DNA from 2 places in the Variovorax sp. GW823-FHT02B07 genome. Region 2 is predicted to be linked to the other one. Evidence: riboswitches for the same ligand, from Rfam matches in the RefSeq annotation. Region 2 holds a riboswitch; the other holds the start of a gene.
What was found. A riboswitch is a leader RNA that binds a small molecule or an ion and turns the genes downstream of it on or off. The one in region 2 is predicted to bind glycine.

Region 1 (3,928 bases), on a different contig from region 2:
GGTACCACTGGACGGTCTTGCGGATGCCGGTGTCGAAGGTCTCGGCGGGCTTCCAGCCGAGTTCGCGCTCGAGCTTGCGTGCATCGATGGCGTAGCGACGGTCGTGGCCCGGGCGGTCCGTGACGTAGGTGATCTGTTCCTTGTACGGCTTTCCGTCGGCGCGGGGGCTCAGTTCGTCGAGCAGCGCGCACACGGTGTTGACGATCTCGATGTTGGGCTTCTCGTTCCAGCCGCCGACGTTGTAGGTCTCGCCGAGCTTGCCGGCCTCGAGCACGCGGCGGATGGCGCTGCAGTGGTCCTTCACGTAGAGCCAGTCGCGCACCTGCATGCCGTCGCCGTACACGGGCAGGTTCTTGCCGGCCAGTGCGTTGACGATCATCAGCGGGATCAGCTTCTCGGGGAAGTGGAACGGGCCGTAGTTGTTCGAGCAGTTGGTGGTGACCACCGGCAGGCCGTAGGTGTGGTGCCAGGCGCGCACGAGGTGGTCGCTGGCGGCCTTGCTGGCCGAGTACGGGCTGTTGGGCTCGTACTTGTTCTCTTCGGTGAAGGCCGGGTCGGTCTTGGAGAGCGAGCCATAGACCTCGTCGGTCGACACATGCAGGAAGCGGAAGGCCGCCTTCTGGTCGGCCGGCAGGGCGTTCCAGTAACCGCGCACCGATTCGAGCAGGCGGAAGGTGCCGAGCACATTGGTCTGCACGAAGTCTTCCGGGCCGTGGATCGAGCGATCCACATGCGATTCCGCGGCAAAGTTCACGACGGCGCGGGGTTTGTGCTCGGCCAGGAGGCGATCGAGCAGCGCGCTGTCGCCGATGTCGCCTTGCACGAAGACATGGTTCGCGTTGCCCTTGAGCGACGCGAGGGTCTCGAGGTTGCCCGCGTAGGTCAGCTTGTCGAGGTTCACGACGGGCTCGTTGCCCTGCGCGATCCAGTCGAGCACGAAATTGGCGCCAATGAAGCCTGCGCCGCCGGTAACCAGGATCATGGAGTCCCCTGCATGTAGAAAAAAGTTTGCTTTACCAAAAATCAACATTCAATTATCCCATCGGTGTGAAGTGCCGATGTACAGGGCTTGGCCGGCTTGCGGGGCCCGCCTACAATCGCCAACAATTGCAGGAGAGCGGGCCTCCACGGAGGCCCTACCGAAGGCGCAAACTCCCATAAACGCTCAGGTCGGCCCGACGAAATTCCAGGCAACGCCCAGGAACTTCGGCAAGGGGTCAGTACTGCACTCATCGATACAGCCGTCTGGAGAGCCGCCACGCCATGTGGCGCACCGAAGGAGCAAACCCGCTGCGGGTGCAGCAGGGTGAATCTCTCAGGTACCGAGGACAGGGGGAGCGGCAACTTGGACATCGGTCGTCCGGTTGCTTGCTATTGGTTCAATAGCACTCCACGCCCGCCGTTCAAGCGCTGCAAACTCAAAGGTACTTGCAATGCGTGTGATCGTTCTTGGCGCCGGCCTGCTCGGCGTGACTTCGGCCTACTACCTCCAGCAACTCGGCCACGAGGTGACCGTGATCGACCGGCAGGCCACCCCGGCCGCCGAAACCAGCTTCGCCAACGGCGGCCAGATCTCGGTCAGCCATGCCGAGCCGTGGGCCAATCCGAGCGCGCCGCTGAAGGTGCTGCAATGGCTCGGCAAGGAAGATGCGCCGCTGCTCTTTCGCATCCGCGCCGACATGCGCCAGTGGCTCTGGGGCCTGCAGTTTTTGCGCGAATGCACCCCCGCGCGCACCCGCCACAACATCGAACAGATCGTGCGTCTCGGTACATACAGCCGGGAAATGTTGCAGCAATTGCGTCGAGACACGGGCCTGAACTATGACCAGCGCACGCAAGGCATCCTGCACTTCTATACGACGCAAAAAGAATTCGACGGCGCCCTCGCGCCCGCCGAGCAGATGCGTGCCCTGGGCTGCGAACGCTTGGTCATCTCGGCCGACGAGGCCATCAAGATCGAACCCGCCCTCGCCCACATCCGCCCCCAACTCGCCGGCGCCACCTACACCGCCGAAGACGAATCGGGCGACGCCAACCGCTTCGCGCGCGAGCTCGTGAAGCTGGCCGAAGCGGCCGGCGTGAAGTTCCTCATGAGCCACACGGTGACCGCGCTGCGCGAAGCCGGCGGCAGCATCGACCACGTCGAGGCGACCGACAACGAAGGCCGCTTCCAGCGCATCCGCGGCGATGCCTTCGTGCTCGCGATGGGTTCGCTGAGTCCGTTGTACGCCGCGCCGCTGGGCATCCGCCTGCCGATCTACCCGGCCAAGGGCTACTCGGTGACGCTCCCCGTCAAGGACGCATCGAAGGCACACCAGGTCTCGCTCACCGACGACGAATACAAGCTAGTGTTCTCGCGCTACACCTCCGAGTCGGGCGACCGCCTGCGCATCGCCGGCACGGCCGAGCTCAACGGCTACGACCGCGACCTGAACCGCGTGCGCTGCGAAGCCATCGTGCGGCGCGTCGAAGAGCTCTTCCCTGGCGCCGGTGACACCGAGCGCGCGCAGTTCTGGACCGGCCTGCGCCCGGCCACGCCGAGCAACGTGCCGCTGATCGGCAAGACCAAACTGCCGAACCTGTTCCTCAACACCGGCCACGGCACGCTCGGCTGGACGCACGCCTGCGGCTCGGGCAAGTCGATCGCGCGCATCGTGAGCGGGCTGGCGCCCGAGGTCGATTTCGCGTTCGCCGGCATGCCGGCGCCCGCGCCGCGCGCCGTGCAGCCCGCACTGGGCTGACACGCCCCCCCACCCTCGGGTCACGCCTTGAACGTGACCCAGGGCTTGAGCCGCACGGCGCAGCGGATGAGCCCCGCGCTTTCCTGCGCCTCGATCACCGCGCCGATCGGCTTGTAGGCCTGCGGCGCCTCTTCGATGCGGCGCTCTTCGCGCAGCGTCACGCATTGCCAGCTGGCATCGGCGTCGTCGGGTGCGGGCCGCATCGCGCGCACTTCCTGCCGCCGCATCCGCCGGCCGGCACCATGGCTGCACGACCACAGCCAGTCTTCATGCCCCAGCCCGGTCGCAAGGTACGAGTGATCGCCCATCGACCCGGGAATCAGCGCCAGATCGCCCGCGTGCGCCGGCGTCGCGCCCTTGCGGTGGATGTTCATCCCGTGCTCGCGCAGCACCACGTTGTGCGGCACGTCGACCACCAGCGTCGACGCCGTGGCGCCCAGCAGTTCGGCGAAGTCCTTGCGCACCAGCTCGGCCAGCACGACGCGGTTGGCCCACGCATAGCGCGCGGCCACGCCCATGGCCTCGAGGTACTCCTGCGCCAACGGCCCGGCCAGGCCGTACAGACCGCTCTTCGAATGACGCAGGCCCTGCGGCCACTCGGCCCGCGCGCGGTCCATCCAGCGGCCGCCGACATGGAACCCGATGTCGCGCGAGCCGCTGTGGATCATCACCACGACCTCGCCCGCCTTGAGCCCCGCGCGGTAGGCCGCGTGCCGGTCCATCACCTGGTCGACCACCTGCAGCTCGACGAAGTGGTTGCCGCTGCCCGGCGTGCCGAGGCACGGGTCGCGGAACACCTCGTGGCGCGCGCCGGTGTAGGCCGGCGGTGCGTGCCGCGACTGCCCGCCGAAGCTCGCCAGGCCGATGCACGCGCCGATCTCGGCCTGCAGCCGGTCGCGGTCGCAGGCCGCCCAGAGCCCGTCGTTGCGCACGGCGTCCAGGAACGCGGCCGGCCCTTCGTCGAACAGCGCGCGAAACGCCGCCGTGTGCACCGGCACGTCGCGCCCGTTGTCGAGCAGGCTGCGCGTGAGCCGCGCGAGCAGCTGCGTCTTGTGCGGCGCCACCTGGTCCAGCGTGAGGCCGGTGGTCAGCAGGCGCATGCCGCAGTTGATGTCGGTGCCGACCGCGGCGGGAATCACGAAGTCGCCATCGGTCGCGACTACGCTGCCCACCGGCGCGACCGAGCC
Region 2 (3,928 bases):
CAAATGGTTCACGAAGATGTCACCACTTGCAACGATGCTGCAGCCTTCGACCTCCGAAAGCTGTGGCCGCCATGTTCCCCACCAAGACCGAGAAGGCACGCGACGAACTCCAGGCCGGGCAGCGCACGCTCAGCCAGCGTGAGCGCGCCCTGCTGCTCATGGCCGACGGCCGGCGCTCGCTGACCGACTTCAGCCCGCTGTTCCCCAGCCGCGTCGAGGCCGAACAGGCGATCCACGGGCTGATGCAGCGGGGCTATCTGCAAGACGCGCGACCGGTCGCGCCGCCTCCCGCACCGGCCCCCACGCCCGTCCCCGCCGCCGAGCCGATCCAGGTCGCCACCTCGGCCGACAGCTTCGACGGCAAGCGCTCGCTGGCCACCACGCGCATGTTCCTGTTCGACATCTGCGAGCGCATGTTCGTGCGCCGCGACCCGCGCTTCGCCAACCAGATGCGCGACGCCCTGCGCGAGGCCCGCGACCGCGAGGCCATGCTGACCATCGCCGCGCTGATGCTCTCCGAGATCGAGAAGGCCGCCGGCCCCGAGCGCGCCGACTCGCTGCGCGAGCGCATCGACAAGCTGCTGCCGCCGGCGGAAACCGTGCACTGAGGCTCGAATCCCCGGCCCGCGCCCCCCTACGTAAGGTTGCATGAAGCGCATTGCATAAAAGCCAAACCAAGGTCATCGAACGCTCCATGTGAGCTGCTCCGATCAGTGCGTCGATACGCAATTGCCCTTCGACTACGGCAGCGCACCTGGCCTAAACTGCGCCATGCAGTTTGAAAAAGAAGAACTCGAAACCGGGGCGCTTCGGCAATTTTCGGAAGCACTTTCCTCCGAGCTAGGAGCGTCTCGCTTTCATTTCAAGGAACTGCGGAAACCTCCCGAACCAGACGCTTATTGTGAGCTCGACGGAGAAGCTGTCTACGTCGAGGTCGGTCACGTGTATGGCACAACATCCGATGTAAAACAGCTTCTTGGACGAACGGGCTCGTTAGCACCCTCGCAAGAGGAGAGGATGACATCCGCAATGGTTCCATTGGATATCCGCGTACTGACCCCGTTAAACCGTCTTTTGGCGGATAAAGCAATCAAGAGGTATCGCGCGTCTAGAGTCTGGCTTTTGATTCGCTCGGCCTTCCCCTTGTGGGACTTCTGCGATTTCCAAGAACAGCGGTCCCGGATCTTGGTCCCGGCCGAACACCCCTTTGAGCAAATCTGGCTGCTATGCGGAGCACAAGCCTCGTCCGGAATATTGCGTCTTGCGTAGCTTGCATCCGGCTCAAAATTCGATGTTCCAGGCCTTCAGCTGGTTCATCAATCGAATGAGTTTTCAGCCCTTCTGGAGAGAGTATGAGCATTGCCCTGTTCCTTGACCTCACAGGCTTATTTTTTGGCTTGGCTAGTGGTTTTTCGTTTAGCTATGGCGTTCTAGCGATGAAGAGAGAATCGCTTCAAATTATTGCCAGCTCCTTCTACGACGGGGGGCAGCAACAGGCGGCGGAACTCGGGCAGCAGAAAGCAGACTTTGGTTATGGCGCCGGCTTTCTTTGCATTTCCTTCTTCCTTCAATTACTTGCGAAGTTAGACCCTGTCCTACCTCAGGCGCGGTGGCCAAACTATTGGCTAGGTCTCATCGTCAGCGTGGTTGTCGTTGCTCTGGTGGTAATTGCATGCATCCCTTCCTGGAAAAAAGCTAGATCAGCGGCCATCGGCGCCGCCGAAAAAATGAACAGCTAGCTCTGACTGACTTCGTCGCGAGGACGTTCGATCAGACCCTGACCCCGCACGATCCACTACACTCGCCGGGTCAGGAGAGAGCCCCGCGCGACGGGGCCGCCGAAGGCGCAGGGGTTCCCCGAACGCTCAGGCAAAAGGACTGACAAGACGCCGGCAACCACCGGCGTTTCCTTGCTGGAGAGAGGCCGTGGCATTGCATGCGGCCCACCGAAGGAGCAAACCCCGATCGTGGGGCGAATCTCTCAGGTAAAGCGGACAGCAGGGGTGGCCCGTGGCGTTGCAGCCATGGATTTCGACTGCCCCTTTGGAGTGCCCCGTGGCCGCTTCCTCCGCTTCCGCTTCTTCGGATACTCAACTTCTCAAGACCCCGCTGTACGACCTCCACGTCGAGTTGGGCGCCCGCATGGTGCCCTTCGCCGGCTATTCGATGCCGGTCCAGTACCCCGCCGGCCTCATGGCCGAGCACAAGCACACGCGCGATGCGGCCGGCCTGTTCGACATCTCGCACATGGGCCAGCTGCGCCTGGTCGGCCCCGACGCCGCCGCCGCCTTCGAAACCCTGATGCCCGTCGATGTGGTCGATCTGCCCGCCGGCAAGCAGCGCTACGGCCTGCTGCTGAACGACGAGGGCGGCATCCTCGACGACCTGATGTTCTTCAACGAAGGCAATGGCTCGCTCTTCGTGATCGTGAACGGCGCCTGCAAGGTGGCCGACATCGCCCACATCCAGGCCAGGATCGGCGCTCGCTGCGAAGTGCAGCCCCTGCCCGACCATGCCCTGCTCGCACTGCAGGGCCCGCAGGCCGCGGCCACGCTGGCGCGCCTGTCGCCCGGCATCGAGCGCTTCGTGTTCATGACCGGCGGCGCGGTGCAGATCGGCGGCATCGCCGCCTTCGTCACCCGCAGCGGCTACACCGGCGAAGACGGCTTCGAGATCTCGGTGGCCGCAAAGGACGCCGACGCCCTCGCCCGCCTGCTGCTGGCCCAGCCCGAAGTGAAGCCCGTCGGCCTGGGCGCGCGCAACTCGCTGCGGCTCGAAGCCGGCCTGTGCCTGTACGGCAACGACATCGACACCACCACCACCCCGGTCGAAGCCTCCCTCAACTGGGCGATCCAGAAGGTGCGCCGCGCCGGCGGTGCGCGCGAAGGCGGCTTTCCGGGCGCGGCCAAGGTGCTGGCCCAGCTCGCCGCCGTCGCCTCGGGCGCGGCCGGCCACACCGACCACAAGACGCTCACGCGCAAGCGCGTCGGCCTCGTGGCACTGGAACGCATCCCGGTGCGCGACGGTACGCTGCTGCAGTCGCTCGAAGGCCACGACATCGGCGCCGTCACCAGCGGCCTGCTCGGCCCCACGGCCGACCGCTGCGTGGCCATGGGCTACGTGGCCGCCGCCTTCGCCGAACCCGGCACGCGCGTGCAGGCCATCGTGCGCGGCAAGCCGGTGCCGATGGAAGTCTCGACCATGCCTTTCGTGCCGACGCGCTACTACCGCGGCTGACCGACACTGAACCCCGCAGACCCGGCTAGGCTCTGCACCCCGATTCCATTTTTTCCACGAGGAGTTTTTTCATGAGCATCAAATACACCAAGGACCACGAATGGGTGGCGGCCGAAGGCGGCGCCGCCACCGTCGGCATCACCGTGCATGCGCAGGACGCGCTGGGCGACGTGGTGTTCGTCGACCTGCCTGAAGTGGGCAAGACCTTCGCGCAGGGCGAGGTCGCCGGTGTGGTCGAGTCGGTGAAGGCCGCCGCCGATGTGTTCATGCCCGTGTCGGGCGAGATCACCGAAGTCAACGAAGCGCTGCGCGCCGACCCGTCGCTGGCCAACAGCGACCCGCTGGCCGCCGGCTGGTTCTTCAAGGTCAAGCTGAGCGAGCCCGCGCAGCTCGACGCCCTGCTCGACGCCGCCAGCTACGACAAGTTCGCCGCCGAATCCTGATCCGCTGAACAGCAGCTTCTTCGCACCTTCGTTCCTTCTCCCCCGAGCCTTCACCGCCATGCCGATTCCCGCCCTTCCCTCTTTGCAAGAACTAGAGAACGCCGAAGAATTCCTCGCCCGCCACATCGGCATCGATGCGGCGGACGAGGCGCGCATGCTGCCGGTGATCGGCTCGGAGACGCGCGCGGAGCTCATCGACGGCATCGTGCCCGCGGCCATCCGCCGCGCCCGGCCGATGCGCCTGCCCG

Region 1: another riboswitch for glycine. It lies ahead of AC1RGU_RS20945 (D-amino acid dehydrogenase); the one in region 2 lies ahead of gcvT (glycine cleavage system aminomethyltransferase GcvT).

The regions. Positions count from the first base shown of each region.
Region 1 covers NZ_JBXAJX010000004.1:28,980-32,907, reverse strand. The annotation lists gene rfbB (dTDP-glucose 4,6-dehydratase) at 1-982, opposite strand, end outside; glycine riboswitch at 1,101-1,191, shown strand; glycine riboswitch at 1,236-1,342, shown strand; gene AC1RGU_RS20945 (D-amino acid dehydrogenase) at 1,434-2,741, shown strand; gene AC1RGU_RS20940 (RtcB family protein) at 2,762-3,928, opposite strand, start outside.
Region 2 covers NZ_JBXAJX010000001.1:1,431,815-1,435,742, reverse strand. The annotation lists gene AC1RGU_RS06765 (hypothetical protein) at 72-608, shown strand; gene AC1RGU_RS06760 (hypothetical protein) at 772-1,269, shown strand; gene AC1RGU_RS06755 (hypothetical protein) at 1,353-1,739, shown strand; glycine riboswitch at 1,801-1,891, shown strand; glycine riboswitch at 1,904-2,008, shown strand; gene gcvT (glycine cleavage system aminomethyltransferase GcvT) at 2,056-3,237, shown strand; gene gcvH (glycine cleavage system protein GcvH) at 3,309-3,680, shown strand; gene gcvP (aminomethyl-transferring glycine dehydrogenase) at 3,739-3,928, shown strand, end outside.